2 regions of the Acidovorax sp. FW305-C-20-28 genome follow, and region 1 is predicted to be linked to the other one. Evidence: predicted binding sites of a transcription regulator. Region 1 holds the regulator's gene; the other holds the start of a gene.
The links. The regulator sigma-54, encoded in region 1, starts transcription at its own class of promoters, with help from an activator protein. The targets are predictions, from matches to a motif close to TGGCANGNAANCTGCTTT.
Positions count from the first base shown of each region.

Region 2: AC3WOH_RS33275 (CmpA/NrtA family ABC transporter substrate-binding protein) is a predicted target of sigma-54. The motif match lies at 8,022-8,039, and genes of this name have one in related genera.

Region 1 is NZ_JBYSYM010000004.1:19,681-35,434, forward strand. It holds gene AC3WOH_RS06555 (malate synthase G) at 1-1,188, opposite strand, end outside; gene AC3WOH_RS06560 (LysR family transcriptional regulator) at 1,361-2,293, shown strand; gene AC3WOH_RS06565 (LuxR C-terminal-related transcriptional regulator) at 2,347-2,991, shown strand; gene AC3WOH_RS06570 (hybrid sensor histidine kinase/response regulator) at 2,999-5,671, opposite strand; gene AC3WOH_RS06575 (dicarboxylate/amino acid:cation symporter) at 5,933-7,291, shown strand; gene AC3WOH_RS06580 (DUF2214 family protein) at 7,447-7,893, shown strand; gene AC3WOH_RS06585 (PsiF family protein) at 7,964-8,317, opposite strand; gene argS (arginine--tRNA ligase) at 8,538-10,247, shown strand; gene AC3WOH_RS06595 (SPOR domain-containing protein) at 10,260-10,910, shown strand; gene AC3WOH_RS06600 (thiol:disulfide interchange protein DsbA/DsbL) at 10,996-11,652, shown strand; gene lptA (lipopolysaccharide transport periplasmic protein LptA) at 11,763-12,410, shown strand; gene lptB (LPS export ABC transporter ATP-binding protein) at 12,422-13,189, shown strand; gene AC3WOH_RS06615 (RNA polymerase factor sigma-54) at 13,253-14,854, shown strand; gene AC3WOH_RS06620 (VOC family protein) at 14,855-15,232, opposite strand; gene AC3WOH_RS06625 (hypothetical protein) at 15,235-15,754, opposite strand, start outside.
Region 2 is NZ_JBYSYM010000055.1:1,968-17,721, reverse strand. It holds gene AC3WOH_RS33310 (bluetail domain-containing putative surface protein) at 1-1,127, opposite strand, end outside; gene tsaD (tRNA (adenosine(37)-N6)-threonylcarbamoyltransferase complex transferase subunit TsaD) at 1,276-2,328, opposite strand; gene AC3WOH_RS33300 (phenylacetate--CoA ligase family protein) at 2,411-3,745, shown strand; gene AC3WOH_RS33295 (hypothetical protein) at 3,756-4,904, opposite strand; gene cysC (adenylyl-sulfate kinase) at 5,147-5,692, opposite strand; gene AC3WOH_RS33285 (branched-chain amino acid ABC transporter substrate-binding protein) at 5,811-6,971, opposite strand; gene AC3WOH_RS33280 (ANTAR domain-containing response regulator) at 7,178-7,804, shown strand; gene AC3WOH_RS33275 (CmpA/NrtA family ABC transporter substrate-binding protein) at 8,226-9,470, shown strand; gene ntrB (nitrate ABC transporter permease) at 9,524-10,456, shown strand; gene AC3WOH_RS33265 (ABC transporter ATP-binding protein) at 10,453-11,280, shown strand; gene AC3WOH_RS33260 (CBS domain-containing protein) at 11,361-11,798, opposite strand; gene AC3WOH_RS33255 (hypothetical protein) at 11,998-12,216, shown strand; gene AC3WOH_RS33250 (DUF4148 domain-containing protein) at 12,248-12,541, shown strand; gene AC3WOH_RS33245 (DUF4148 domain-containing protein) at 12,620-12,913, shown strand; gene AC3WOH_RS33240 (TRAP transporter substrate-binding protein) at 13,009-14,022, opposite strand; gene AC3WOH_RS33235 (TRAP transporter large permease) at 14,085-15,380, opposite strand; gene AC3WOH_RS33230 (TRAP transporter small permease) at 15,386-15,754, opposite strand, start outside.

The DNA.
Region 1 (15,754 bases):
CTTGCGCGAGTTGCGGATGCCGTTGGCGCCGTGGCCTTGCAGGTCGTGCAGGGCGATGGTCGTGGTCACGACCGCATCCATGATGCCTTCGGGGATCTCGCGCTGCGTGCCTTGGGCATCGGTGTACAGGATGGCCGGGTTGGTCATCAGGTGGCCCACATTGCGCAGGAACATCAGCGAGCGGCCATGCAGGCGCACGCCACCAGCCTTGCCGTCGGGGGCCGTGTACACGCGGTCGGCGTTCAGGCCGCGCGTGATGGTCTTGCCGCCCTTGGCGACCTGTTCGGTCAGCGTGGCCTGGATGATGCCCAGCCAGTTGCTGTAGCCCAGCACCTTGTCTTCGGCGTCCACGGCGGCTACCGAGTCTTCCAGGTCGAGGATGGTGGACAGGGCCGCTTCCAGCACCAGGTCGCTCACGCCGGCCGCATCGCTCTGGCCGATGGGGGTGGCACGGTTGATCTGGATGTCGAGGTGCAGGCCGTTGTGCTGCAGCAGCACCGACGAGGGGCTGGCCGCATCGCCCTGGTAGCCCTTGAACTGCGAAGCGTCCTTGAGGCCCGTGCTGCTGCCATTGGCCAGCGAGACCACCAACTGGCCGCCTTCGACGCGGTAGCCGGTCGAATCCTTGTGCGAGCCGCCCGCCAGGGGTGCCGTGTCGTCCAGCACCTGGCGTGCGAAGGCGATCACCTTGGCGCCGCGCACCGGGTTGTAGCCCTTGCCCTTCTCAGCGCCATCGGTCTCGGGGATGGCATCGGTGCCATACAGCGCGTCGTACAGGCTGCCCCAGCGCGCGTTGGCGGCGTTCAGCGCATAGCGCGCGTTCAGGATGGGCACCACCAGCTGCGGGCCGGCCTGGGTGGCCAGCTCATCGTCCACATTGGCGGTGGTGGCCTGCACGTTGGCGGGCTGGGGCACCAGGTAGCCGATCTTTTCCAGGAAACCGCGGTAGGCCACCATGTCGGTGATCGGGCCGGGGTTGGCCTGGTGCCAGGTGTCCAGTTCGGTCTGCAGGCGGTCGCGCTCGGCCAGCAGGGCGATGTTGCGCGGTGCCAGGTCGGCGACGATGGCGTCAAAGCCCTTCCAGAAGGCGGCGCTGTCCACGCCGGTGCCGGGCAGCACCTTGTCTTCGACGAAGCGGAACAGGGAGGTGGCCACTTGCAGGCCGTGGATGGAAGTGCGGTCGGTCATGGGAGTGCCTCGGGCGGTTGGATGTGGACAAAAGCAGGGCCCACCATGGCAGGCCATGGGCACACTGTATTGCAAATGTTTGTCGATATAAATATGCTCAAAAGCTGGAAACCAATGACTTTTTCGCAAAAATAGAGGGCTCCACCGCCCGCCCACCTTCCGGATCCACGCCATGGACAAGCTCAAGGCCTTTGAATCCTTTGTTTCGGTTGCCACGCGCGGCAGCCTGACCGCCGCTGCCAAGGCCGAGGGGGTGGCGCCGGCCATCATGGGCCGCCGGCTCGATGCGCTCGAAGAGCACCTGGGCGTCAAGCTGCTGGTGCGCACCACCCGGCGCATCAGCCTCACGCACGAGGGCAGTGCCTTTCTGGAGGACTGCCAGCGCCTGCTGTCCGACGTGGCCAATGCCGAGGCCAGCGTGTCCGAAGGCGGCGTCAAGGCCACGGGGCACCTGCGCATCACGGCACCGGCCGGTTTTGGCCGGCGCCATGTGGCGCCGCTGGTGCCGCGCTTTCGCGCCGAGCACCCCGATGTGACGATCTCGCTGAACCTCAGCGACCGCGTGGTCGACCTGGCCGGCGAGGGTTTCGACTGCGCCGTGCGTGTGGGCGACCTGCCCGACTCCTCCCTGGTCAGCGTGCGCATTGCCGACAACCGGCGGCTGTGCGTGGCCACGCCCGGCTACCTCCAGCACCACCCGGCCCCGCGCCACCCGGGCGAACTGCCCTCGCACGACTGCCTCACCCTGTCCAGCGAAGCCTCGCAGACACGGGGCTGGGCCTTTCGCATGCCGCTCGAAGGCGGCGGCACCGAGGTCGTGCACCTCAAGCCGGGCGGGCCGCTCGATTGCTCCGACGGGCAGGTGCTGCACGACTGGTGCCTGGCCGGCTATGGCATTGCCTGGCGCAGCACCTGGGAGGTGGAGGCCGAGATCGCGGCCGGCCGCCTGGTCGAGGTGCTGGAGGACTTTGCGGCGCCGCCCAATGGCATCTACGTGGTCTTCCCCCAGCGCAAGCACATGCCGCTGCGCGTGCGGCTGTGGATCGACTTCCTCAAGCACCATTACGCGCAGCCCGCGTTCTGGCGCGGCATGCCGGCCCCCTGACCAGGGTCTTGCGCCTGGATGCACGGTGCCGGCCGTGGCAGACTGTGCACTCCATGTCCGAGCCCACGCTCCTGGTCGCCGATGACCATCCCCTGTTCCGTACCGCCGTGCTGCATGTGCTGCGCGAGCGCCTGCCCCAGTTCCGCACACTGGAGGCGGCCAGTGCGGCCACGTTGGGCGCCGCCTTGCAGGAGCATCCCGAGGTCGAGCTGGTGCTGCTGGACCTGAGCATGCCCGGCGCCCGCGGCTTCTCGGCCCTGCTGCACGTGCGCGGCGAGTACCCGGAACTGCCCGTGGTGATCATCTCGTCCAACGACCACCCGCGCGTGATCCGCCGGGCCCAGCAGTTCGGCGCCGTGGGCTTCATTCCCAAGTCCGCACCGGCCGAGGCCATGGGCGCGGCCATCGAGGCGGTGCTGGCCGGCGACAGCTGGTTCCCGCCCATGGCGGCCGAGCGTTCCGAGGCCGATGCCGAACTCGCCGCCCGCCTGGCACAGCTCACGCCCCAGCAGTTCCGCGTGCTGCTCTACCTGGCCGATGGCCTGCTCAACAAGCAGATCGCGGCCGAGATGGGGCTGGCCGAGAACACCGTCAAGGTGCATGTCACCGCCGTGCTGCGCAAGCTCGCCTGCCACAGCCGCACCCAGGCCGCGGTGCTGGTCAAGGGCCTGGAGACGGAAGACGCCGCTTCCGCCTGAGGCCGGCTCAGCGCTCGCGCAGCCGCAGCAGGGTCTGGCTCATCAGCGCACGCAGCGCGGGCGCACGCACCGGCTTGGCCAGAAAGCCCCAGCCGCGTTCGGCGGCCTGGCGCCGCAGGGTGGCATCGCGCTCCGCCGTCACCAGGATCACGGCGGGCGACTGGCCCCAGCGCTGGCACAGGGCCGCATAGACGTCCGGGCCGTGGTGGCCGGCCCCCAGGTTCACGTCCAGCAGCACCAGCTCGGGCGCCTGGCCGGGCCGGGCCTGGCCCAGCGCCTCAGCCGCGCCGCCGGCCAGGGGCACCTGGCAGCCCCAGCGTTCCAGCAGGGCCCGGGTGGCGGTGCAGGTCGGTCCGTCGTCCTCGATCACCCAGGCGCTGCTGCCGTGCAGCGGTGCGTCCTCGGGCGGTTGCTGCGTGGTCGCGGGCGCCGGGGTCTGCGGCACGGCGGCCGCATCGCCCAGGGGCACCAGCACCCAGAACACACTGCCCCGGCCCAGTTGCGAGCGCAGCCCGATGGGGTGGCCCAGCAGCCGGCCCAGGCGCTCCACGATGGCCAGGCCCAGGCCGGCACCCCGGTCATCGGCACGGCCTTCGTCCAGGCGGCGGAACTCCTCGAAGATCTCGCGCTGCAGCGCTTCGGGGATGCCCGGCCCTTGGTCGTGCACCTCGATGCGCAGGTGGCTGTCGCCTACGCGCCGGCAACCCACCACGATGCGCCCGCGCCGGCTATAGCGGATGGCGTTGGAGACGAAGTTCTGCAGGATGCGGCGCAGCAGGTTCTCGTCGGTGCGCACCACCTGGCGTGTGGGCACGCACGAGAGCTGCAGGCCCTGGCTCTCGGCGAGCACGCCGAAGTTGTGCGCCAGCACCTGCAGCAAGGGGCCCAGGGCCACGTCGTGGATGCGCACCTCAAGCTGGCCCGACTCCATGCGCGAGATGTCGAGCAGGCTGTTGAGGATGGCGTCCTGCGCGGCCAGGGCCCCGTCGATGCTGTCGGCCGCATGCCGGCCGGCCTCGTCGTGCAGGTGGCCGCGCAGCAGCGAGGTGAACATGCGCGCGGCGTTCAACGGCTGCAGCAGGTCGTGCACGGCGGCCGCCACGAAGCGCGTCTTGTAGCGGTTGGCCTGCTCGGCCTCGCGCCGGGCCGCGTCCAGGTCGCGCGTGCGGTCGGCCACGCGCTGCTCCAGTGCATCGGCCAGCGAACGCAGTTCGCGCGCGGCGTTCTTGTAGCTCGTGATGTCGGCATAGCTGGTCACGAAGCCGCCTTCGGGCAGCGGGTTGCCGCGGATCTCCAGCACTGTGCCATCGCCCTTGGCGCTCTCGTGCAGGTGGGGCAGGCCGCTACGCAGGTGCGACAGGCGCCGTTCGATGGCGTCGTCCACCGGGCCCGCACCCAGCAGGCCACGGCGCGCGTTGTGGCGCAGCAGCTCCGCGATGGGCCGGCCCACCTGCATCAGGTCGGCGGGGTAGCGGAACAGCTGCACATAGCGCGAATTCCAGGCCACCAGGTTCAGGTCGGCATCGATGATGACCACGCCTTGCGGCAGGTGCTCCAGGCTGCGCGACAGGCCCGTGTCGGTCTGCTGCGCCGCCTGCTGCGCGGCCTGCACGATACCGTCCTGCGCGGTGCGCAGCTCCTGGGCGTGCTGCTGCAGCACGGTCTCCAGCTCCTGGCGGCTGCGCTGGCGCAGCGAGGCCAGGCGCTGGCGCTGGCGCACGAACAGCACCAGCAGGGCCAGCGCCAGCCAGCCTCCGCCGCCAGCTGCGGCCGCCCAGCGGCTGTCGGCCACGCTGCTGTGGGTCTCGTGCACCAGGTGCAGCTGCCACGGGGTTCCGGGCAGGGGTTGGGTCTGCCACAGCAGGCGGCCGGGCACGCCCGGCAGATCGGCGGTCTGCAGGCGCACCAGGCGGCCGCCGTTGTCCATGTGCTCGTCCACCCGGTAGTCCAGCGGGCGCAGCGGCTGGTCGGAGTACTGGCGTGTCGTGGCCAGCTCGCGCCGCTCGGCATCGGAAAGGGGCTCGAGCAGCCGGTAGCGCCAGGCATCCTGGCTCGCCAGGAAGACCACGCCATGCGCGTCGGAGGCGAGCACGATGTCCTCGGTCTGCAGCCACTCGCGCTCCAGCTCCTGCAGCGCGATCTTGATCACCACCAGGCCCAGCGGTTCACCCTGTGCGTTGCGGATGGCCTGCGACAGGAAGTAGCCCGGCTCGCCCGTCGTCACCCCGATGCCGTAGAAGCTGCCGCTGCCCAGCGCCAGGGCCTGCTGCACGTAGGGGCGAAAGCTGTAGTCCACGCCCACGTTGCTCGTCGCCGTGCGCCAGTTGCTGGCCGCCACGGCCAGGCCCTCGCGGTTGATCAGGGTCAGCGTGGAGGACTGGCTGGCGCCGTTGGCACGCTCCAGCTTGCGGTTGAGCCCGTCCACCTCGGCCGGGCTCTGGGGCCGGCTCAGCGCCTCGTACAGCTGCGCGTCCAGTGCCAGCACCTCGGGCAAGGTGCGGTAGCGGTCGATGCGTTGGCCGAGTGTCTGCCCGTACAGGGCCAGTTGGCGCTGCACGCTGTCGCTCTCTTCGTGGAGCGAGTGCTGCCAGGCCCATTGCCCGGCCACGAACATGCTGGCCGCCATGCCGGCGAGCAGGGTCAGCACGGTCCAGAACTTGCGGCGGTGGGGCAGGGGCATGGCAGGGGCGGGTGTCCGCGGGCGTTTTTCGGTGCGCCGCCGGCAGGAAGAGGGCGGCTGCCCGCACCGGCGCGGTGCGCCTGCGAGTGTGCCGCAGCTTCTGCGGGGCTAAGTATTTCCACTAGGTCGTGCGGGCGTTCTCCCTATGGGAGCGCCAGCGACTACTACCAATTAGCTATCTGCTGAAACGGCGTGCAGCGGTACAAACGGCAGCCTCGACGCACCCCGCTGGTGCGGTTTCCGTGACTTCTGGAGTCCCCCATGCACGCCATTCCTGCCCAGGCCACCCCACCGGTGCACCTGCCGTTCTACCGCCAACTCTACTTCCAGGTGGTGCTCGCCATTGTCCTTGGGGTGCTGCTGGGCCATTTCGAGCCGGCCTACGGCGAAGCGCTCAAGCCGCTGGGCGACGCCTTCATCAAGCTGGTGAAGATGATCATCGCCCCGGTGATCTTCCTGACCATCGTGACCGGCATCGCGGGCATGTCGCAGCTCTCCTCCGTGGGGCGCGTGTTTGGCAAGGCCATGGCCTACTTCCTGTTCTTCTCCACGCTGGCGCTCATCGTCGGCATGGTGGTGGCCAACGTGGTGCAGCCCGGCGCGGGCATGAACATCAACCCGGCCGACCTGGACCAGACGGCCGTGAAGACCTACGTGGCCAAGTCGCACGAGATGACGCTCACCGGCTTTGCCATGGACATCATTCCCAAGACCCTGGTCAGCCCCTTCGTGGGCGACAACATCCTGCAGGTGCTGCTGGTGGCCGTGCTGTTCGGCATCGGCCTGGCCATGGTGGGTGAGGCCGGCCGCCCGGTGCTCAACTTCCTCGAAGCGCTGACCACGCCCGTGTTCAAGGTGGTGGCCCTGGTCATGAAGGCCGCACCCCTGGGGGCCTTCGGCGCCATGGCCTTCACCATCGGCAAATTCGGCCTGGGCTCGCTCGTGAACCTGGCCTGGCTGGTGGGTTCGTTCTACGTCACCTCGCTGCTCTTCGTGCTGGTGGTGCTGGGTTTCGTGGCGCGCCTGTGCGGCTTCTCGGTGCTCAAGCTGTGCCGCTACCTCAAGGCCGAACTGCTGCTGGTGCTGGGCACCTCGTCGTCCGAGTCCGCGCTGCCCTCGCTGATGGAAAAGATGGAGAAGGCCGGCTGCAGCAAGTCGGTGGTCGGCCTGGTGGTGCCCACGGGCTACTCCTTCAACCTGGACGGCACCAACATCTACATGACGCTGGCTGCGCTGTTCATCGCCCAGGCCACCAACACCGAGCTGACGCTGGGCCACCAGGTTGCCCTGCTGCTCGTGGCCATGCTCAGCTCCAAGGGCGCAGCGGGCGTGACGGGCGCGGGCTTCATCACCCTGGCCGCCACCCTGGCCGTGGTGCCCGAAGTGCCCGTGGCCGGCATGGCGCTGATCCTGGGCGTGGACCGCTTCATGAGCGAGTGCCGCTCGCTGACCAACTTCATCGGCAATGCCGTGGCCACCGTGGTGGTCTCGCGCTGGGAAAACGCACTCGACTACCAGCGCCTGAATGCCGCGCTCGACGGCCATCCGCTGCCGGACGTTGCAGCGGCTTCCCCGGTGGTGCCCGCCGACGTGGCGGCCCTGGCGCGTCCTGTGGCCTGATCGCGGACGGCCCCCTGGCGGGGAGCGAAGGGGCATGCCTGCAAGGGCCTGCCCCTTTTTTTGCCTGCGGTTGCCGGTGTCGGGCAGGGCGCCTGCCCGCACGGGCCGTTCATCGCGCACAATCGCCGCGAAACGACCCAAGCAAAGGACCCGCGATGACCCTCGAAGCCGTACTGGCCGCACTGCACATAGTGGCCATACTGACCCTGGTGGTGTTCCTGTCGAGCCAGGCGGCGCTGTGCCGCACCGAATGGCTCAATGCCGCGGTGGTGGAGCGCCTGGCCCGGCTCGACGCCATCTACGCCGCCTCGGCCATGGTGCTGGTGGCCACGGGGCTCGCGCGCGTGTTCTTCGGCGTCAAGGGCATGTCCTGGTACATCTCCCAGCCCATGTTCCACCTCAAGATCACGCTGGTGGTGGCGATCGCCATCGTCTCCATCTTCCCGACCATCGCCTTTCGCCGCTGGCTGCGCCAACTGCGTGCCAACGGCGGCCTGCCCGATGCGGCCGAGGTCGCCCGCGTGCGCCGCCTGGTGATGCTGCAGGCCCATGTGATCCCCGTGGTGGCCGTGATCGCGGTGTTCTGGGCGCGCGGCTGGTAGAAAAAGAAAACCCGCCGGGCAGCAGGCCGGGCGGGTTGGTCTTGGCTGGCGGGGCATCCCGCTCAGGGCTTCACTTCTTGAGGCAGTCGCTCATGAAGGCCTTGCGCTCGTCGCCCTTCTTGCCGGCGGCTTCGGCGTTGCAGGTCTTCATCTTGTCCTGCTGGGTGGCGGGCTTGTTGGACAGGCAGGTCTTCATGAAGGCCTTGCGCTCATCGCCCTTCTTGTCGGCCGCTTCGGCGTTGCAGGTGGCCATCTTGGTCTGCTGCTTGGTGGGCGCTGCGGCGGCAGAGGCCGCTGGTGCTGCCGGGGTGGCGGCTGCAGCCGGTGCAGCGGCCTTGGCCGGGGCTGCAGGGGCATCGGCAGCATGCGCTGCGCCGAACGAGAGAACCAGGCCCAGGGCCGTCAGGGAGAGAAGCTTTTTCATGTAGTGCTCCGGTGGTAAGGGCATCCGATGCAATCCACATCGGATTGCCCGATTACAACGTACGGGCATCGGCCGGCGCTGACACGCGCGCCCGGCGGCAAGAATTCTTTACGATCTGTTGCGAAGACGCAGCGCCTTGCGGGCCCGCCAGGGCCGGATTTGGTGGCGTGGGCCATACACCTGGCCAGGGCGTCCTTGGCCGGCCCCGTAAAATCCCCCGATGCTCTCTGTCAAACACGATCTGCTGGCCGCGCTCGCGGCCGAGCTGGACACCCTTTCCCCTGGCGCAGGCGCCAAGGCGGCGTTCGAATCCCCCAAGGTGGCGGCGCACGGCGATTTCGCCTGCACGGCGGCCATGCAATTGGCCAAGCCGCTCAAGCTCAACCCGCGTGCGCTGGGCGAGCAGCTCAAGGCCGCGCTCGAGGCCACGCCGGCCTTCACGCGCTGGGTGGATGCCATCGAGATCGCCGGCCCCGGCTTCCTGAACATCCGCCTGAAGCCCGCCGCCAAGCAGGAGGTGGTGCGCGAGGTGCTGTCGGCCGGCGAGCGCTTCGGCTACCAGGCCGACCGCGGCGCCAAGGTGCTGGTCGAATTCGTCTCGGCCAACCCCACGGGCCCGCTGCACGTGGGCCACGGCCGCCAGGCCGCGCTGGGCGACGCCATCTGCAACCTGTTCGCCACGCAAGGCTGGAGTGTGCACCGCGAGTTCTACTACAACGACGCGGGCGTGCAGATCCAGACGTTGACCCACAGCACCCAGCTGCGCGCCAAGGGTTTCAAGCCCGGCGACGAATGCTGGCCCACCGACCCCGACAACCCGGCCAGCAAGGCCTTCTACAACGGCGACTACATCCAGGACATCGCCAACGATTTCCTCGCGAAGAAGACCGTCAAGGCCGATGACCGCGAATACACCGCGAGCGGCGACGTGGACGATGTGGAGTCGATCCGCCAGTTCGCCGTGGCCTACCTGCGCAACGAGCAGGACAAGGACCTGCAGGCCTTCAACCTGAAGTTCGACGAGTACTACCTCGAATCGAGCCTGTACACCAGCGGCCGCGTCGAGGCCACGGTGGGCAAGCTCGTGGCCAACGGCAAGACCTACGAGCAGGACGGCGCCCTGTGGCTCAAGAGCACGGACTACGGTGACGACAAGGACCGTGTCATGCGCAAGAAGGATGGCACGTTCACCTACTTCGTGCCCGACGTGGCCTACCATATCGCCAAGTGGGAGCGCGGCTACACCAAGGTGGTGAACATCCAGGGCACGGACCACCACGGCACCATCGCGCGCGTGCGTGCCGGCCTGCAGGCGGCCGAGGTGGGCATCCCGCAGGGCTACCCCGACTATGTGCTGCACACCATGGTGCGCGTGGTCAAGGGCGGCGAAGAGGTCAAGATCAGCAAGCGCGCGGGCAGCTACGTGACCCTGCGCGACCTGATCGAGTGGACCAGCAAGGACGCCGTGCGTTTCTTCCTGCTCAGCCGCAAGCCCGACACCGAGTACACCTTCGACGTGGATCTGGCCGTGGCGCAGAACAACGACAACCCGGTGTACTACGTGCAATACGCGCATGCGCGCATCTGCTCGGTGCTGCGCAGCTGGGCCGAGCAGGGCGGCGGCGACGTGGCCTCGCTCCAGGGCGTGGACCTGTCCGCCCTGGAAGGCCAACAGGCCCAGGCGTTGATGCTGCAGCTGGCCAAGTACCCCGAGATGCTGACCGCCGCCGCCGAGGGCGAGGCGCCGCACGACGTGACCTTCTACCTGCGCGACCTGGCGGCCAGCTACCACAGCTACTACGACGCCGAGCGCATCCTGGTGGACGACGAGGCGGTCAAGCGCGCGCGCCTGGCGCTCGTCGCCGCGACCGCGCAGGTACTGCACAATGGCCTGGCTGTGCTGGGCGTATCGGCTCCGGCCAGAATGTAAGCAACCACTACCATGAAGAAAAAGCAACTGGGCGGAACCATCATCGGCTTTATCGTGGGCGTGATCTTCGGCCTGGGGGCCGCGCTGGCGGTGGCCGTGTACGTGACCAAGGTACCCGTGCCCTTCCTGAACAAGGGCGGCGCGCGCGGCACCGAACAGGACGCCGCCGAAGCGCAGAAGAACAAGAACTGGGACCCGAACTCGCCGCTGTACGGCAAGAACCCGGCCCGGCCGCCTGCGGCTGCCGCGTCTGCCCCCGCCACGGCGGGCGTGGCCCCGGCGCCCGCGCCCACCGCCTCGGCGCCTGCCGTGGCCGCCGCGGCCTCTTCGGCCAAGCCGGCTGCAGCCGCCAAGCCCGGCAGCGCCGACCCGCTGGGCGACCTGGCAGCCGCCAAGGCCGCTGCGGCGCCGGGCAACAGCGCCGACCCCTTCGACTACTTCGTGCAGGCGGGGGCTTTCCGCACCCAGGCCGATGCCGACGCGCAGCGTGCCAAGCTGGCCATGCTGGGCTGGGAGGCCCGCGTGAGCGAGCGTGAGCAGAACGGCCGCACGGTGTTCCGTGTGCGCGTGGGGCCCTTCACCAAGCGTGACGACGCCGCCCAGCTCAAGGACAAGCTGGACACCACTGGCGTGGAATCCGCCCTGGTGCGGGTGCAGCGCTGACGGTGCAGGCGGGCCGCTGCCCGCCTGAACTTTTTCCAGGGGCGTGGCTCACACCCCCAACACCAGACCAAGGAGTGTCTTTTTCATGAAACGCCGCGAGTTTTCCCTGTCTGCCGCTTCCGCAGTGGCTGCATCCGCCCTGGCCCTGCCCGTGGCCACCCCCGCACTTGCGCAGGCGCGCCAGTTCAAGGAGGGCAAGGACTACCGCAAGCTCGACAAGCCGCTCACACCCGATGCACCGGCCGGCAAGGTCGATGTGATCGAATTCTTCTGGTACGCCTGCCCGCACTGCAACGCCTTCGAGCCCACGCTGGAAGCCTGGATCAAGGCCGCTCCCAAGGAGCTTTCCATCCGCCGCGTGCCCGTGGCCTTCAATGCCAGCTTTGTGCCGCTGCAAAAGCTGTACTACACGCTCGAAGGCATGGGCAAGGTCGGCGAACTGCATGCCCGGGTCTTCCGCGCCATCCACGTCGAGAAGGTCAAGCTCGCCAAGGACGAGGAGATCATGGCCTGGATCGCCACGCAGGGCGTGGACGTGGCCAAGTTCAAGGAAATCTACAGCTCGTTCACGGTCTCCAACCAGGTGCGCCGTGCTTCGCAGCTGCAGGACGCCTACGGCGTGGAAGGCGTGCCCTCGATGGGTGTGGCCGGCCGCTACTACACCGACGGCACGATGGCGGGCAGCATGTCCGTGGTGCTGCAGGTGGTGGATCAACTGGCGGGTGTGGCGCGCAAGGCCTGACCCTGGCCTGGCGGGACGACCTCCTGCTGCCGACCCAAGCCCGCACATGCGGGCTTTTTTCATGGGGTGTCGCCACGGGTGGCTACAATGATCTGCAAGATTCGTGCCCTATGAACTACCGCATCCTCCCGACCCTCCTCCTCGCGGCCCTGGCTGTCGTCCAGACCGCGGCCCATGCCGAAAAGGCCGACCGCAACAAGCCCATGAACATCGAGGCCGACGCACTGCGCCACGATGAGCTCAAGCAGACCAGCGTGTTCACTGGCCGGGTGGTCATGACCAAGGGCACCATCGTGTTGCGCGGTGCGCGGCTCGACGTGCGCCAGGACGCGGACGGCTACCAGTTCGGCGTGGTCACCGCCGAGCCGGGCAAGCGCGCCTTCTTCCGCCAGAAGCGCGACACCCTGCCAGGCGCGCCCGACGAGTTCATCGAAGGCGAGAGCGAGGTCATCGAATACGACGGCCGCGCCGACAATGTGAAGTTCATCACCCGTGCGGAACTGCGGCGCTTCCGCGAATCCACGCTGACCGATGAGATCACCGGCCAGGTCATCGTCTACAACAACCTGACCGACGTGTTCACCGTGGATGCCAAGCCACGCAGCAGCACCAATGCCGCGGGCGACGCGCCCGCACCCGGTGGCCGCGTGCGCGCCATCCTGTCGCCCAAGGAAACCCCGGCCGGTGCCGCGGCACCGGCCGCACCGGCCTCCGGCACCACCCTGCGCCCCAGCAGCACCCTCGGCGGCGCCAAGTGAGCGAGGCTGCCGTGAACACCGTCGCCGCGTCCCCGGCGGAAAGCCGGCTGGAGGTGCACCACCTCGAAAAATCCTATGGCAGCCGCAAGGTCGTCAAGGACGTTTCGCTGGTCGTGCAAAAGGGCGAGGTCGTCGGGCTGCTCGGCCCCAACGGCGCGGGCAAGACCACCTCGTTCTACATGATCGTGGGCCTGGTGCGCAGCGATGCCGGCGATATCCGCATCGACGGCCATTCGGTGGCCCACATGCCCATCCACCGGCGCTCGCGCCTGGGCCTGTCCTACCTGCCGCAGGAAGCCTCGATCTTTCGCAAGCTCACGGTCGAGGAAAACGTGCGCGCCGTGCTCGAGCTGCAGCGCGGCGAGGACGGCCAGCCCCTGGCGCGTGCCGTGATCGAGGAGCGCCTCACGGCCCTGCTGACCGAGCTGCGCGTGGAGCACCTGCGTGCCTCGCCCGCACTGGCCCTGTCGGGCGGCGAGCGCCGCCGCGTGGAGATCGCCCGTGCGCTGGCCACGCAGCCGCGCTTCATCCTGCTGGACGAGCCGTTTGCCGGCATCGACCCCATCGCGGTGATCGAGATCCAGCGCATCATCGGCTTCCTGAAGGCACGCGGCATCGGCGTGCTCATCACCGACCACAACGTGCGTGAGACGCTGGGCATCTGCGACCACGCCTTCATCATCAGCGACGGCCACGTGCTGGCCCAGGGAACCCCGTCCGAGATCGTCGACAACGCCGAAGTGCGCCGGGTCTACCTGGGTGAACACTTCCGCATGTAGCCCCACGATGGAACGGACGCCCTTTGCCCACCCGCCTTCGCTGCAGTCCCGGAAGGACGCGCGATGAAGCCCGGCCTGTCGCTGCGCGTATCGCAGCACCTGGCGCTCACGCCGCAGCTGCAGCAATCGATCCGGCTGCTGCAGCTGTCCACGCTGGAGCTGGGCCAGGAGGTCGAGCAGATGCTCGACGAAAATCCGTTCCTCGAACGCAATGCCGACGAGGCGCCGCGCGAGGAGTTCGGCGTGGACACGGCCGATGCGCCGGCCCAGCCCGATGAGTACAGCTCCGACGATGCGGTCTACTCCAACGCCCCGGGCAGCAGCACGCCGAGCGAGTCCGTGGCCGACACGCCCCAGGGCGATGGGGAACTGGGCAGCAGCGCCAGCGACGAGCCCGACTGGAGCGGGGATGGCACAGTGGATGTGTCCCCCAACGATGCCGAGTGGGGCGGCGATGCGCCGGCCCGCAACCGCAACGATGGCGAAGGCGACGAGGCCGATGCCACCGAGCTGGCCCGCTCGCACGAATCGCTGACCGCCTTTCTGCACCGCCAGGCCCTGTCGCTGCGCCTGTCCGAGGTGGACAGCGCCGCACTGCGCTTCCTGATCGAATCGCTCAACGACGATGGCTACCTCGAAGAGCCCCTGGAAGAGCTGGCCATCGCCCTGGCCGGCCCCGACGATCTGGAGCAGATCGAGGAACTGGTGCACCGCTTCACCGTGGCCCTGCGCCTGCTGCAGAGCTTGGAGCCCGTGGGCGTGGGCGCCCGCAACCTGGGCGAATGCCTCACGCTGCAGCTCTCGGCCCTGGCGGCCGACGAGGACAGCGATGCCGACCCCGACACCGTGCAGACCGCGCTGCGCGTGTGCCAGCAGCCGCTGGAGATGCTGGCACGCCGCGACATCCGCCGCCTGACCCAGCTGTGCGGCGACGGCGAGGAGCGCACACGCGCCGCCATGGCCCTGATCGCCCGGCTGGAGCCGCGCCCGGGCCGCAAGTTCGTCGATGTGGAGCGCAACATCATCGTGCCCGACGTCATCGTGCGCAAGGCCGGGCGCGCCAACGGCCGCGACGGCCAGCACAATTTCATCGTGGCGCTGAACCCCGACGTGATGCCGCGCCTGCGCGTGCACGACATCTACGCCGGCGCCCTGCGCGGCCACAAGGGCGGCGAGGGCCACCAGGCCATGCAGCAGCGGCTGCAGGAGGCGCGCTGGTTCATCAAGAACATCCAGCAGCGCTTTGACACCATCCTGCGCGTCTCGCGCGCCATCGTGGAGCGGCAAAAGAGCTTCTTCACCCATGGCGAGCTGGCCATGCGCCCGCTGGTGCTGCGCGACATTGCCGACGAGCTGGGCCTGCACGAGTCCACCATCAGCCGGGTGACCACGGCCAAGTACATGGCCACGCCCATCGGCACCTACGAGCTCAAGTACTTCTTCGGCTCGGGCCTGGGTACGGAGACGGGCGGCAATGCATCGAGCACGGCCGTGCGTGCGCTCATCAAGCAGTTCGTCGCGGCCGAAAGCCCGGCCAAGCCGCTGTCGGACAGCCAGATCGCCGAGATGCTCAAGGAGCAGGGTATCGAATGCGCACGCCGCACCGTGGCCAAGTACCGCGAAGCGCTCAAGATCGCACCCGCCAACCTGCGCAAAGCGCTCTGATCAGGGCAGGTTGCGGAAGGCGCGGCTGGAGATGCTGACGGCATTGCCGTCCGGGTCCTTGGCATTGGCGAAGGCATAGCCCTTGGCCTGGTGCGTGGGTCCGAACTCCAGCCCCTGCGCCAGCGCCTGGGCCTTGAAGGCCTCCACTTCCGGCACATGGAAGCACAGCTTGACCCCTGCCTGCCCGAGCTTCACGCTTTTGGCCGCCTGGTGGATGAGGATGCCAGCCCCGCCACCGGGGGCGTGCAGCTCGATCAAGCCCTCCACCACCACCTCGCCCGTGGTCTCGAACCCGAAGTGCGCGCGGTAGAAGGCGGCGCTGCGCTGCATGTCGCGTGCATAGACCATCACGGTGCCGAGGACGGCAGGCAGAGCCATGGTCAGGGCGCCTTCGTCGCCGGCGCACGCCGCAGCGAGCGCAGCAATTCCAGAGCCTGGGCCGTGGGCTCCTGCGGTGCGCCGTTGACCAGCACCGTGAAGGTCACGCGCAGCTCGTTCATGCCCAGCACCCCCTGGGTCAGGTGCTTGTAGCCATCGGGTTCGGGCGCGCGGTCGGTGGCCGAGAAGTAGTAGCCCGTCTTGCCCGGGGCGCCCAGGTCCTGGAGGGGCAGATCGCTTTCGACGGCCTTGGGTTTGGCCCGGGCAGCGCCCGCCTGCACCAGGGCCCGCAACTCCTCGGCCGTGGGAGCCTTGGGCGCACTGCCCACGGGCCAGATGGGCGTGATGAGCATCTGCAGCACCTTGGCGTCCGGGCCGCTGATGGCCACCGAGGGCGGCAACTCCGCATGCGGGCGGCGCACCTGGGCGCGCCAGGGTGCCGGCAGGTCCATCACCAGGTCGTCGCGGCCGGGCAGGGGCACGCGCAGTTCTTCGGCAAGCACGGGCAGGCACAGCGCAAAG
Region 2 (15,754 bases), on a different contig from region 1:
AACGCAATGGAAACCCCCTGGGTTCCGGAAAGCGTCAGGTCCAGGGCCGCCATGTACATCCCCGAGGCGTCGATCACAGACAGCTTGGCGCCCGACACGGTGGTGGTCAGGGACTGGACGCCGCTGATCACGATCTTCTCCGCCTGCGCAGCAGTGATGCGGGCATGGTTGGTCGTGGTGGCCGCCACGCTGCCTGCCGTGCTCTGTACATGCAAGGTCTCAACGCCAGCGACGATGATTTCGTCGTTGCCCGCAGCGTCTGCGAACACGATCTTGGCGGAATCGGCCGGTCCGCTGGCGCCCGCAAACTGCACGGTCAATGCGCCCCCCGCGCCGGAGTTCTGGACACCGACGGCGGTAGCCAGGCCCACCCCGGAGAAGGAGGCGGGGCCAGCGGCGGCATCGACCCGCAGTTCCGCCAGCCCGGTCGCACCGGCTGCGCTGAACTCGGCCCCTGCACCCGCGGTGATGAACACCTTTTCGACGCTCTGGAGCGTGGGCGCCACGGACGAGTCTGCCGCCAGGGTCGCCTTGAGGGTGTCGATGCCCAAGCCGCCATCGATGGAATCGGCACTGGACAACATGCCACTGAGAGGGGCCAGGATCGTGTCACCCCAGTTGCTGGTCTGCGCGGAAGAGATGGTGTCATCGCCTGCTGTCAGCGACAAGGTTCGGCCAAAGTCGCCGATGGGGCCCGCGGGTGACGGCACGACGTTGGCGGGATTGGCTGAATACAGGAACGAAGCCTCCAGTTCGGCATTCCATGCCACCGCGGCGGCCTTGTACCCAGCCATGTCGCCCGTGGCATTCTCAAGGCGCGACAAGATATCGCCCAATTGCAGGGCAACGATGCCGACGTTGGCCTTGCCTACGGAAACCAGATAGTCCTTGACGGCTGCTTGCAGACCGGCATTGGGCAACACCCCGAGATTGCCCAGGATCTTGGTGGACAGCTCGTCCTCCGTCAGGCTCGCAAAGCTGGTCCCGAACTGCAGAGCGAAAGCGCTGCTCCCGAGAGAGACGAGTTGCGCCTCTTGGGTGCTGAACATGGCATAGGAGGGGGACACATCGTTGAACGCCCTGTTCAATATGGTAACGGCCTGGTCCAGGAAGATGGTCTGAGGCATCACAAACTCCATGGCAACAAAGATGCGTGGAGCCTAGGGGCAGGCACGACAGCGCCGTGTGTCAACAATCACATAAAAACATTTTGCAACCCAATATGAAACGCTTCCAGTGAAGCCCGTGCACGCGGGCTTCACTGCACGCCGCAGCTCAAGCGGTTGCAGCCGTGATCGAATCCAGCGGCCAGCGCGGCTTCACATCAAACGCGTATTCGGTCGAGGCCTGCTGCTGCCCCGACTCCAGGCGCATCGCAGCGGCCATGGCGATCATGGCGCCGTTGTCGGTGCACAGGTGCAGCTCGGGGTAGTGCACGCGCACCTTGTTTTTGGCGCAGGCTTCGTTGAGCTGTTTGCGCAGGTGGCGGTTGGCGCCAACGCCGCCGGCCACGACCACGCGCTTCATGCCGGTCTGCTTGATGGCCGCCAGGGTCTTCTTCACCAGCACCTCGACGATGGCGGCCTCGGTGCTGGCGGCCAGGTCGGCCTTGCGGGGTTCGAGTTCATCGCCGAGCTTCTTCGCCTGGGTGAGCACGGCGGTCTTCAGGCCCGCGAACGAGAAATCCAGGTCGCCGCTGTGCAGCAGCGGGCGCGGCAGCTTGAAGGCTGCAGGGTCGCCCTGCTCGGCCAATTTCGACAGTGCAGGCCCGCCGGGGTAGCCCAGGCCCATGAGCTTCGCCGACTTGTCGAAGGCCTCGCCGGCCGCGTCGTCGATGGTTTCGCCCAAAATCTCGTAGTGGCCCACGCCGTCCACACGCATGAGCTGGGTATGGCCGCCGGAGACCAGCAGCGCGACGAAGGGGAACTCGGGCGGGTCGGCGCTCAAAAAAGGCGAGAGCAGGTGCCCCTCGAGGTGGTGCACGCCCAGCACGGGCTTGCCCAAAGACGCACCCAGGGCGCAAGCCACGCCCGCGCCCACCAGCAACGCGCCGGCCAGGCCCGGGCCACGCGTATAGGCCACCACGTCCACATCGGCCAGGTGCTTGCCCGATTCGCCCAGCACCTGGGTCGCCAGGGGCAGCACGCGACGGATGTGGTCGCGGCTGGCGAGTTCGGGCACCACGCCGCCATAGGCCTGGTGCATTTCGATCTGGCTGTGCAGCGCATGCGACAGCAGTGCGGGCACCTGGCCGTCCGTGCGCGTCTCCACCAGGGCCACGCCGGTTTCATCGCAGGAAGACTCAATGCCCAGTATCAACAACGTCATGCCCTCAAGTGTAGAGGCCCTGCGCCCGCCGCGAGGCGCCACAATCGGACAACCCCACGCACTGCACGCCTCCCGCCCCTCCATGGCCGACGCCCTCCACTTCCATTCGCCCCAGACGGCGCAGATGCTGCTCATGGCCCAGCAGGTACGCGCCTGGGAGCGCGTGGCGCCCGCCGAGTACCAGGCCCTGCAGCAGCGCCAGCTGCACACGCTGATGCGCCATGCCCACCAGCATTCGCCCTTCTGGCGCCAGCGGCTGGAAGCGGCCGGCTGGCCTGCATCGCCGCACACGGTGCTAGCCCGCCTGCCTGTGCTCACGCGCGCCGACCTGCAGGCGCACTTTGCCGACGCCCGTGCGCGCTGGCCCGGGCTCAGGGACGAGGATGTGGCCGCCTCCGTCACCTCGGGCTCCACTGGCGAGCCAGTGCGTGTGGAAAAAGCCAGCGCCATGTACTCGCCCCTGTATGCGGCCATTTCCTGGCTCGAAGCCCAGTGGCACCAGCGCGATGCCCGAGGCAAGATCGCCGTGCTGGGCACGGGCCTCACCGATGGCACGCAGGACACCTGGGGCGACATGTACGCCGCCATGGGTCTGCGCGGCCCCTGCGTGCTGCGCAATATCACCCAGCACGGCATGGAATCGCACCTCGAGTGGCTGCTGCAGGAGCAACCCGACTACCTCAAGTGCAGCCCGTTTGCCGCGGCCGAACTGGCGCGCATGGCGCTTGCGCGCGGCGTGCAGCTGTCCATCCGGCAGGTGATCTCGCAGTCCGAGCGCGTCACACCGGCCCAGCGCGCCCTGTGCCGGCAGGCCTTTGGCGCAACCATCATCGACCGCTACTCCTGCGAGGAGACGGGCTGGATCGCCTTGCAGTGCCCCACGCACGAACACCTGCACCTGCTGGGCGCGACCACGCTCATGGAGATCGTAGATGACGACGGCAGCCCCTGCCCTGTGGGTGTGTCGGGCCGGGTGCTGGTGACCAGCCTGCACAGCTTTGCCATGCCCATCCTGCGCTACGAGCTGGGCGACATCGCCGAGTGGGGCCCGACCTGCGGCTGCGGCATGGTGTTGCCTGTGATCGCGCGCATGGGCGGCCGCACCCGGCACCTGGTGCACACCGCACGGGGGCCCCTGCCCATGCCCTTTCTGGGTGATGAACTGGGCCGCATCGAATCCATCCGCGCGTTTCGCATGCGCCAGTACGCGGACGGCACGCTGCAGCTGCAGATCGAGGCGCCCCAGGCGCTCACGGCCGGCGAACACGCCGCCGTGCGTGCCGTGTTCGCCGCCAATGGCATGGCCGACCTGCCGCTGCATGTGGAGCAGTTGGAGCGCATCGACTGGCCTGCCGGGCGCAAGCGCGAGGAGTTCGAGCGCGTGGACCGCCTCTTCACACCCGCCAGCCCGACCTGACTGCGCTTGCTTACTGCGGCCAGACCTTGCCCTTGTTCACAAAGGCAGCGCTGCCGGCCCGGTAGCCGAAGTAGACCTCGACATTGGCTGCCCGCATCTCGGCTTCGGTGAAGTCCAGCGAGGGCTTGAACTGCAGCGTGGCAGCGTTGGTCACCTGGCTCGCAAAGGCAATGCCCTCGGTGTCTGCCGGCACCTGGCTGGTCCAGGTGCCATCGCCCTTGCGGAAGAACCACAGGTCTGGCGTGGAGCCCGTGGCCGGAATGCGCGCCGCCACCCAGGCGCTGATCTTGGGGTTGGCTGTGACGTCGGCGGCAGCCTGCGCCAGGGTGATGCCCAGTTGCAGCGGCTGGCCGGCCGTGGACAGCACGGCCGTCGACACCGTGGCGACCGCCGAGGCCTGGCCGCTCGCCTGCTGGTCCGTGGTGCTGCTGGTGCCCACGGCAGGGCTCGGGCCCTCCACCGGGTCGGGGTAGGTCGAGCTGGTCCAGGTGATCGCCGCATAGCCGGCCGCGTACCGGGCCATGTCCACGTCGATGGCGCCCTGCACGTCGTACAGCGGACTGCCGTTGATCTGGCGGATGTAGAGCCAGTTGCCCTGGCTCGTGCTGCCCTTGTTCGCATCGAGCTGCCCGCCGACGAAGCGCACCGTGCCACCGCCGTCATGCACCACCAGGTGGTCGTCACCCGGCTCGTTGACCAGGCGCGCGAACGTGGTGTCGATGTGCTCGGTGGCCTGCACGTTGGCGTACTCCGCGGCGCTCAGGGCCGCTTCGCGCACCGGTGCCGCGCCGTAGCGCAGTGCAAAGGCCGCTTCGGTGCGCTGGGGCGCATAGCCCGAGAACATGAACGAGCGGGTGCCTGCAGGGATGAAGACCTTGAATTCCTTGTACTGCAGCTGGTAGTTGGTGAACTCGGGCAGCGCCAGCGATCCACCGCCAGGGAAGGCGCAGCCGCCCGTGGCATAGCCGATGGCGCAGCCTGTGACCCCCTCGGGCGCGTACTGCTGCTTGAAACCGATCTTGCTGTCGAAGGTGTAGTTGTAGGTGCCGGCGGCCGGTGGCAGCGCGATCTTGAGCGCCGACTGGTGCAGCGAGACGAAATTGGCGGCGTGGGCCCACGGGGCCAGCACAGAAAGGCACAGAACAAGCAGAAACCGCATTGAAAACCACTCCAGGAACAGACGACGGACAGCCCAAAAAAGAAGCGCCCCCTGAACGCCACGAGAACCAGGCTCGCGGCGTTCGCAAGGGCACTTCACCATTCGATTATAAAAAATAACTTTTTTACAAGCTCCGCCATGCGGGTGGAGCCGACAGGTGCAGGCGCGCCCCGCAGCGCCAGGCACACGGGGCGAGACTCTGAGGGACGATCCTCCGGGAAGTTCCGGTAAAGATCCGAGCGTTACACCTGTGAGCGCAGGCCAGCCTGCTGCGCCCTGCGCGCCGCCAGCAGCTGCTGCACCATGGACGAGAGGGGCGTGGTCTGGGTGTCGAAGCGCGATTCGGGTGCGCCTGGCACCTCGTAGGCCCCATCCAAGCCGGTCAGGCCGGTGATCAGCCCGGCCCTGGCACGCGCGTACAGGCCCTTGGGGTCGCGGCGGGCGCATTCTTCCACGGGCGTGCTCAGGTGGATCTCATGGAATTCGCCGGGCGCAAACAGGGCACGCACGCGCTGGCGGTCTGCCTCGAAGGGGGAGACAAAGGCGCACACCACGGTCAGGCCGTTGTGGGCCATCAGGCGCGCCACCTCCCCGGCGCGGCGGATGTTCTCGGCCCGGTCGGCGGCCGACAGCCCCAGGTCCGAGCACAGGCCCTTGCGCAGCTCATCGCCGTCGAGCACGCAGGCCCGGCCACCGGCCTGCTGGAGGGCATCGGCCAGCGCGGTGGCCAGGGTGGTCTTGCCTGCGGCCGGCAGGCCGGTGATCCAATAGACGAGAGGGGCGGTCAAACAGGGCTCCTGCGTGGGCGGGGGGGAGTCAACAAGGTGCTTGTGCTCCTACTGTATGCCAGCCACGGCCCTGCCAGGCACCGAAAGTGGCACCCCGGCCTCCCCGGGCCCTCCCTTCTTACCAGCGGTCCGAGCGCATGCGCAGTTCCCACCCACCACCGCGCAGCTCGTACACGCCCACGGCGCCGTAGCGCTGCTCACCCTTGTCGTCCCAGGTCATGGTGCCGATCACCGGGGCATAGCCGTTGATGCTGTGCATGGCCTTGGTGATGTCCTTGGGCGCGGCGGACTTGGCCTTCTGGATCGCGGCGGACAGCACGTAGGTGCTGTCGTAGCTGTAGTGGCCGCCATAGGCCGGGGCCTTCTTGAACTCGGCCACGTACTTTTCGAGGAAAGGCTTGCCGGTGGTGAATTCCTTGGCCTCCAGCACCGGCGAGGTGGCGTAGATGCCTTCCACGATGCCCGCGCCCTTGGCCATGTCGGTGGTCTTGATGGTGTCACCGCCCAGCAGGCGCACCTTGGTGTGGCCCGCCTTGCGCAGGGCCTCCAGCAGGGCGATGGCCTGGAAGTCGTTGAGCGTGGAGACGATCACCTCCACCCGGGCGGCCTTGAGCTCGCCGGCCAGGGCCTCGAAGTCCGTGGTCTTGTCGTCGAAGGACTTGCGCACCACGACCTCGCGCTTTTCGGCCTTGAGCTGCTCGGCCGCGCCGTCGGCCAGGCCCTTGCCATAGGGGGTGCCGTCGTCGAGCGCGGCATAGCGGCTGGCGCCCAGCTGCGTGGCCGCGAACGAGCCGATGGCCCGCGCCTGCAGGGTGTCGTTGGCCACCATGCGGAAGGTGGTGGGAAAGCCCAGCTGCGTGAACTTGGGGTTGGTGGAGATGGCGATCTGCGGGATGTCCTTGGCCGCGTAGATGGGAGCGGTCTCGATACTCACGCCCGAATTCAGGTGGCCGATGACCGCCACCACGCCGGCATCCACCAGCTGCTGGGCCACGGTCTTGCCGGTGGCGGCGTCGGCCTTGTCGTCCACCGAGACCACTTCCAGGGTCACGCGCTTGCCGTCCACGGTGTAGCCGCCCTTGTTGAGCTCGGCCACGGCCAGGTTCACCCCGTTGAGCAAATCCTGGCCCAGGGCGGCCAGGGGGCCGCTCAGGGGCTGGGCCACCCCGATCTTGATGGTGTCGGGCACTTTGCCGCAGCCCGCCAGCAAGGCGGTGGCGGCCACGGCGGAGAAGGCCAGGCTGGCCGAGAATCGGCGCCGGTCGATGGGCAGGTTCATGCAGGAAACTCCATATCAGTGTGTCAATGTGACCGGATGTATATGCGACGCCGCAAAGAGGCGCTATCGGGTATGCCCTCCCAATACACACTCTATTAGCAAGTTTCAGGCCCCCGCCGCCAGCGGCCCGCCAAAACCAGGGTAGACCCCGGTCTGCACCAGCCCGGCGCACCAATTTGTGGCGTAAATCTTGCTATGCTGACGGCATGAACGAGGCCTTGCGCATAGTGGTGGTCGCCCCCGATCTGGCGGTCACCGACCCCGATGACGAGCACGCCCTGCTGCAGGCAGAGCGCTCGCGGGCGCTGCGCATCGGCCTGCTGGAAAACAACTTCAACCTAGTGGCTACACTGCCGGCGGATGTGTTCCTGAGCGAGCGACTGGCCCAATTGCAGCCCGACCTCATCATCGTGGACGCCGAGAGCGAGGCCCGCGATGCGCTGGAACACGTGGTGATGGCCACGCGCAACGAGCGCCGCCCCATCGTCATGTTCACCAACGACGAGGACACCTCGCACGTGAAAGCAGCGGTGGCCGCCGGCGTGTCGGCCTACATCGTGGCCGGGCTGGCGCCCCAGCGCATCCGCCCCATCCTGGACGTGGCGATGGCGCGCTTCCAGCACGAGCAGGCACTGCGTGCCGAGCTCGCCGACGCCAAGACCGAACTCAAGGACCGCAAGACCATCGACCGCGCCAAGGGCCTGCTGATGGAGCGCCAGGGCCTGACCGAGCAGGCCGCGTACGAGAAGCTGCGCAAGACGGCCATGGACAAGGGCCTCAAGCTGGTCGACGTCGCACAGCGCATGCTCGACGTGGCCGATCTGCTGGGCTGACAGCCCCGCGGGCATCGCGCGCGACGCCGCCAACGCGCGGCGCACCACTCCTGCCCGCCCACCGCACTGCGCATGCCCGCGATGGTGCACCGCACAACACCTGTGCAGTCGAACCCGGTGCATGGCGCCTGCATCCCCATGGTGCATCTGCCAGAAACTCCTTTGAAACAAGGCTTCTTCGCTATCAAAAACATAGCAACATGGCGAGCAAGAAGGCTGGCACGGCGCTTGCATTACCGGGACAAGACCAACGAAGGTCTTCGATGAGCGGTATCCATCCAATGGCGGGCGGGTACCCCTCGCCACCGGACAGAGGCGTCCCCACCCGCGCTTGGCACTGCGTGACTTTCTTTTTGAAGTTGCAGCAGCCCGGCGCCGGGGGGACGCCTTTTTTGTTTTTCAAGCCACCAGGGAAGCAACCATGACCGATCTGCTCAAAACCAGTCTCAACCGCCGCACCGTGCTGCAGGCCGCCACCGTGGGTGCCGTCGGCGTGAGCCCCGCCCTGCGCGCCCTCGTGCATGCACAGGGCTCGGACGCGCCCGAGAAGAAGGAAGTGAAGATCGGCTTCATCCCGCTGACCGATTGCGCCAGCGTGGTGATGGCCTCGGTGCTGGGCATCGACAAGAAATACGGCGTGACCATCATCCCCACCAAGGAAGCCAGTTGGGCCGGTGTGCGCGACAAGCTGGTCAACGGCGAACTGGACTTCGCCCACGTGCTCTACGGCCTGGTGTATGGCGTGCACCTGGGCATTGCCGGCCCCAAGAAGGACATGGCCGTGCTGATGAATCTGAACCACAACGGCCAGGCCATCACGCTGTCTAAGAAGCTGGCCGACAAGGGTGCCGTCAATGGCGCCGGCCTGGCCAAGCTGATGGCCAGCGAGAAGCGCGAATACACCTTTGCCCAGACCTTCCCCACGGGCACGCACGCCATGTGGCTGTACTACTGGCTGGCTGCACACGGCATCGACCCGATGAAGGACGCCAAGGTCATCACCGTGCCGCCACCGCAGATGGTAGCCAACATGCGCGTGGGCAACATGGACGGCTTCTGCGTGGGCGAGCCCTGGAACCACCGCGCCATCATGGACGGCATCGGCGTGACCGCCACCACCACCCAGGACATCTGGAAAGACCACCCCGAGAAGGTGCTGGGCACGACCTCGGAGTTCGTGCAGAAATACCCCAACACGGCACGCGCCGTGACCGCCGCCATCCTGGAGGCCGGCCGCTGGATCGACGAAGGCCTGGCCAACAAGAACAAGATGGCCGAGACCATTGCCGGCAAGGCCTACGTGAACACCGGTGTGGATGCCATCAACCAGCGCATCCTGGGCCGCTACCAGGACGGCATGGGCAAGACCTGGGACGACCCCAACCACATGAAGTTCTACAACGACGGCGCGGTGAACTTCCCCTACCTGTCGGACGGCATGTGGTTCCTGACCCAGCACAAGCGCTGGGGCCTGCTCAAGGACCACCCCGACTATGCCGGCGTGGCCAAGGCCATCAACCGCACCGATGTCTACAAGCAGGCGGCCACCGCCTCCAAGACGCCGCTGCCCAAGAGCGAGATGCGCACGCACAAGCTCGTGGACGGCGTGGTCTGGGACGGCAAGGACCCCGCCAAGTACGCCGACAGCTTCAAGCTCAAGGCCTGAGCATCCACCGCCACCCGATCGCCCCACGTTCCCACCCGCACAGGAGATCCACCATGGTCAGTGCCGTTTTCCACTCCCCTCCCGCCGCACTGCCGGCCGATGCCGCGGCAGCGCCTGCCCGCAGCACGGCCGTGCAGGCCGAGGCCCGCAAGCCAGCCCCCGCCAGCGCACCCGCAACCCGCTCCCCGCGCGACTGGGCCGCGCTCTCGCGCAGCTTCTGGATGGCCGTGCTGCCGCCGCTGTGCGGCCTGGGCCTGCTCATCGGCCTGTGGGCCGTGGTCTCCACCACCACCGGCGGCAACATCCCCAGCCCGCGTGAAACCTGGACGCAGGCCGTGGAGATCTTCAGCAACCCGTTCTACCGCAACGGCCCCAATGACCAGGGCGTGGGCTGGAACGTGCTGATGTCACTGGAACGCGTGGCCGTGGGCTTCGGGCTGGCGGCGCTGGTGGGCATTCCCGCCGGCTTCGTGATCGGGCGCTTTTCCTTCCTGTCGTGCATGTTCAACCCGCTGATCAGCCTGCTGCGCCCGGTCTCGCCGCTGGCCTGGCTGCCCATCGGCCTGCTGGTGTTCAAGGGCGCCAACCCGGCGGCCATCTGGACCATCTTCATCTGCTCCATCTGGCCCATGGTCATCAACACCGCCGTCGGTGTGCAGCGCGTGCCGCAGGACTACATGAACGTGGCCCGCGTGCTCAACCTGTCGGAGTGGAAGATCGCCACCAAGATCCTGTTCCCCGCCGTGCTGCCCTACATGCTGACCGGCGTGCGCCTGGCCGTGGGCACGGCCTGGCTGGTGATCGTGGCCGCCGAGATGCTGACCGGCGGCGTGGGCATCGGCTTCTGGGTCTGGGACGAATGGAACAACCTGAACGTCAAGAACATCATCATCGCGATCTTCGTGATCGGCATCGTGGGGCTGGCGCTGGAGTTTGCGCTCATCAAGCTGGCCACCGCATTCACATTCGAAGAGGTGAAGGCATGAACACCACCGCAGCACACGCATCCCATTCCACGAAGTTCATCGAGGTTCACGGGGTCGAGCAGACCTTCAAGACCGCCAAGGGCCTGTTCCCGGCGCTCAGGGACATCCACCTGACCATCGCCAAGGGCGAGTTCGTGGCCCTGATCGGCCACTCGGGCTGCGGCAAGTCGACGCTCCTGAACCTGATCGCCGGCCTGACCACGCCCACGGCCGGCGCCCTGCTGTGCGCCAACAAGGAGATCAAGGGCCCCGGCCCCGAGCGCGCCGTGGTGTTCCAGAACCACTCGCTGCTGCCCTGGCTGACCTGCTTCGACAACATCTACCTGGCCGTGGAGCGGGTGTTCGGCGGCCGCGAGAACAAGGCCCAGCTCAAGGCCCGCACCGATGCCGCGCTGGCCCTGGTGGGCCTGACGCATGCAGGCCAGAAACGCCCCGGCGAGATCTCGGGCGGCATGAAGCAGCGCGTGGGCATCGCCCGCGCCCTGTCGATGGAGCCCCAGGTGCTGCTGATGGACGAGCCCTTCGGCGCCCTGGACGCCCTCACGCGCGCCAAGCTGCAGGACGAGCTGCTGGAGATCGTGGCGCGCACACAGAGCACCGTGGTCATGGTGACGCACGACGTGGACGAGGCCGTGCTGCTGTCCGACAAGATCGTGATGATGACCAACGGCCCTGCCGCCACCATCGGCGAGGTGCTGCAGGTCGACCTGCCGCGCCCGCGCAAGCGCGTGGAGCTGGCCGAAGACCCGCAGTACGTGCACTACCGCAAGGCGGTGATCGATTTTCTCTACACGCGCCAGGGGCACGTCGAGAAGGCAGCCTGACACCCCGCGCCGCGAGGCGCGGCCGCAAGCACACGCGCCCAAGGCGCTGGCCGGCCCCGGTCAGCGCCTTTTTTGCAGGCTCAGTGCGTGCCTGTGATGTACTGCTCCAGCTGTTCGATGATGAATTTCTGCTCGGAGATGATGTCCTTGACCAGGTCACCGATGGAGATCATGCCCACGAGCTTGCCGTTGTCCACCACGGGCAGGTGGCGCAGGCGGCCGGTGCTCATGATCTGCATGCACTGCTCGCTCGACTGGTCGGGCCGCACGAAGCGCACGGCCGTGGTCATCACGTCGCGCGCCAGCGTGGCGGCCGAGGTGCGGCCCAGGAGCGCGATCTTTCGCGCATAGTCGCGCTCGGTGAAGATGCCCACGATGGCGTCCCCCTCGGTGACCACCAGCGCACCGATGCCCTTGTCGGCCATCAGCTGCAGGGCCGAGAGCACCGAGTCGGTGGGCCGGATGGTGTGCACGGTGGTGTCAGGCTTGGACTGAAGAATCTTGGCTACGACGGTCATGGAAACCTCCCTCTGAGAGACGTGGATCGGGCACACGGCCATTTCAGCCCATCTGCCCTGCCAGCGCAACCGCTAAGCAGCATGCGCGCGCGCCACTGATGTTTCTGCGCTGTTGCATTGCCCGGCGGTCGAAACAAATCGAAAAGAAACGAAACCGCGACGAGACCCCCGCTACGGGTTAACCCGGCACGATACACCCATGTTCAACGCGCTGGCTCTCTCGGGAACAAGCCTGCTGGACACCGCAGGGACTCTGTGGATTGTTTCTGATACCGGAACAGTTAATTGGCGACTGAGTGGTTTTTCATTGAACACCCCAGGCGTACAGTTCAACCCATCGATGAGCCGAACCCGCAAGGCGACTCACCGAACCCGGTTCAGCAGCTTGTTTGCATCGCAGCCGTTCCGGTTTTTTTGAGACGCTTTTTTTACTGCCAAAGGATTTCATCATGAACACGACCGCACGCTTCCTCTCCATCGCCGCTGTTGCCGCTTTCGCATCGTTCGGTGCCCAGGCTGACGAAGCCGACGCTTCGCAATTCGCCACCAAGTTCGACACCAGCCGCACCCGCGCCGAAGTGATGGCCGAAGCCTCTTCGATCGCCAAGACCCGCAGCCTGGAGCCCGCTGGCTCCCGCGTGGTGAGCTACAGCTCCACCGCCGACCGCGCTGCCGTGAGCGCCCAGGCCGCCAACGCCGTGCGCACCGGCCAGATCCCTGCCGGCGAAATCGGCTCGCTGTAACTCGCATCCAGTTTGCGATCAGCCCCGTATTCAGCAGTACCTCGTCTTCATTTTTTGATACTTCACAGGAGTTTCACCATGAACACCACCGCACGCTTTCTGTCGATTGCCGCCGTTGCCGCTTTCGCCTCCTTTGGTGCCCAGGCCGATGAGGCCGATGCCTCCCAGTTCGCCACCAAGTTCGACACCACCCGCACCCGCGCCGAAGTGATGGCCGACGCCGCCACCGTGGCCAAGACCCGCAGCACCGAGCCAGCCGGCTCGCGCGTCGTGTCCTACCAATCGACCGCCGACCGCGCTGCCGTGCAAGCCCAGGCCGCCGACGCTGTGCGCACCGGCAAGATCTCGTCGGGCGAACTCGGCTCGATGTAATCCGCCAGGCTGCAGCCCGCACTGCAGCCCATGCAAAAAAAGCCGGCGCCCCGCAAGGGGCGCCGGCTTTTTGCCGTCTGGAAGATGGATCGTGCTTACTTGCGTGCGGCCGCCACGGCGCCCTGCACTTCCTTCCACAGGTCTTCGCCCACATTGGTGGCGATGCTGGCGTTCACGGCGCCAAGCTTCTCGCGCATGCGGCTGGCTTCGGCAGACGACAGCTCGTTGACCTGCATGCCCTTGGCCTTGAGGTCGGCCAGCGCCTTGGCGGCTTCGTCACGCGTGTCCTGGCGCTCGAAGTCGCGGCTCTTCTTGGCGGCGTCGAGCAGCACCTTCTGCTCGGCCTTGGAGAGGCCATCCCAGTACTTCTTGCTGACCAGCACGATCCAGGGGCTGTAGACGTGGTTGGTCACGGTCAGGTACTTCTGCACCTCGTAGAACTTGCTCGACAGGATGGTGTTGTAAGGGTTCTCCTGGCCATCGACCGTGTTGGTTTCCAGCGCGGTGAACAGCTCCGAGAACGGCAGCGGCACGGCGTTGGCGCCCAGGGTCTTGAAGCTGTCGAGGAACACGTTGTTCTGCATCACGCGCAGCTTGATGCCGCTCATGTCTTCGAGCTTGGCCACGGGACGCTTGCTGTTGGTCAGGTTGCGAAAACCGTTCTCCCAGTACACCAGGCCCACGAGGCCCTTTTCCTGCAGCTTGTCCATCACCTTCTGGCCCACGGGGCCGTCGAGCACCACGTCGGCCTCCTTGGCGTTGTTGAACAGGAAGGGTGTGTCCCAGATCGCCATTTCCTTGGTGATGCCCACCAGCGTGGCGGTGGAGCCGACCATCATCTCCTGCGCGCCGCCGATCAGTGCCTGCTGCATCTGCAGGTCCGAACCCAGCGCAGCGGCGCCGATGGCGCGCACCTTCATCTTGCCGCCCGAGGCCTTCTCGACCTCCTGGGCGAACAGCTTGGTGGCGCGGCCCTGGTTGGACACCTCGTTGAGGCCATAGCCAAAGCGGATGATGCGCGGCTTGAAGTCCTGGGCGGCGGCCTGGAACGAGGTGGCGAAGGCGGCCACCGACAGGGCGGCCAGCAGGGTACGGCGGAAAGTCTTCATGGTTGTCTCCATTGTGGTGAGGGAGGGAGGGAACAAAGGGAAGGACATCAATTCAGGACGGCTCACCTCATCCAGTGGACGGGCGCGGTCACGATCTGCGGGAACACCACCAGCAGCGCCAGGATGAACACATAGGTGATGAGGAACGGGTTGACGCCCCTGATGACGCTGTGCATCGAGATGCGGCCCACCCCGGCCACCACGTTGAGCACCGTGCCCACGGGCGGGGTGATCAGGCCGATGGCGCCGTTGAGCACGAACATCAGGCCGAAGTAGATCGGATCGATCCCCGCCTTGACCGCGATCGGCAGCATCACGGGCGCGAAGATCAGGATGGTGGGCGTGAGGTCCAGCGCCGTGCCGATGAGCACCAGCACCACCATCATCACCGCCATCAAGAGGCGCGGGTTGTCCACCAGCGGGCCGAGCCAGCCGGTCAGCACGGTGGGCAGGTCGGCCAGGGTGATCATGTAGCTGGCCACCTGGGCGCCGGCGCACAGGAACATCACGATGGCCGTGGTCTTGGCGGCGCGCACGAGCACGCCGTAGATCTCGGGCACCTTCATCTCGCGGTGCACGAACAGGGCGATCACCAGGGCGTAGAAGGCTGCGACGACGGCCGCCTCGGTGGGCGTGAACACCCCGGACTTCATGCCGCCGATGATGATCAGCGGCATGAGCATGGCCCAGAAGGCCTTGAGGGTGGCGCGCAGGCGCTCGCGCAGGGGCAGCGCGGGCCGGCTGTCGGGCAGGTCCATGCCGCGCAGCACCCAGCGCCACGCAAAGATCAGGCCCACGCCCATCATCAATCCGGGCACGATGCCCGAGACGAACAGTGCCGAGATGGAGGTATTGGTGGTCACACCGTAGATCACGAAGGGCATGGACGGCGGAATGATGGGCGCGATGATCCCGCCCGAGGCGATCAGCCCGGCCGAGGTGTTCATCGGGTAGCCCTGCTGGCGCATCATGGGCAGCAGGATGGTGGCCAGCGCGGCCGTGTCGGCCAGGGCCGATCCGCTCATGCTGGCCATGAGCACCGCGGCGCCGATGGCCACGTAGCCCAGGCCGCCACGGATGTGGCCCACCCAGGCCTGCGCCATGTCGATGATGCGCCGGCTGATGCCGCCGGAGTTCATGAGCTCACCGGCCAGGATGAAAAACGGAACGGCCAGCAGGGGGAAGCTGTCGACCCCGGCCACGAGGTTCTGGGCCAGCAGTTGCGTGTCGAAGAAATCGAGCACCCAGGCCATGCCGGCGCCGGTGAGCACCAGGGCCAGACCCATGTTCATGCCCGTGCCCATGAACACCAGCATGCCCAGCGAGAAAACAATGAAAGCCTGTGCTTCGGGACCCATGTCCATCACTCCACTTCTGCGCCGTGACCGAGGTCCAGCGGCGTGCGTCGAACCAGCTCGATGAACGCCATCACAGCGATGGCCACCGAGCACAAAAAGGCGGGCAGCGGCAGCAGCGCGGCGGAATAGCCGAGCACCACCGAATGGCTGCCCAGGCCCACGACCACCTGCTGCCAGGCGCCCCAGGCCAGCATGGCGGAGGCGGCGATCACGAGTAGGCGAATCAGCGCCGTGAGCAGTGCAAAGGCCAGCGGCCGCCTGGCCAGGAGCCCCGCCAGGCTGGTGAAGGCCATGTGCTCGCCCGCGGGGTAGGCGGCCGCGGCACCGATGAACACCATCCAGACGAAGAGCAGGCGGGACAGCTCCTCACTGGC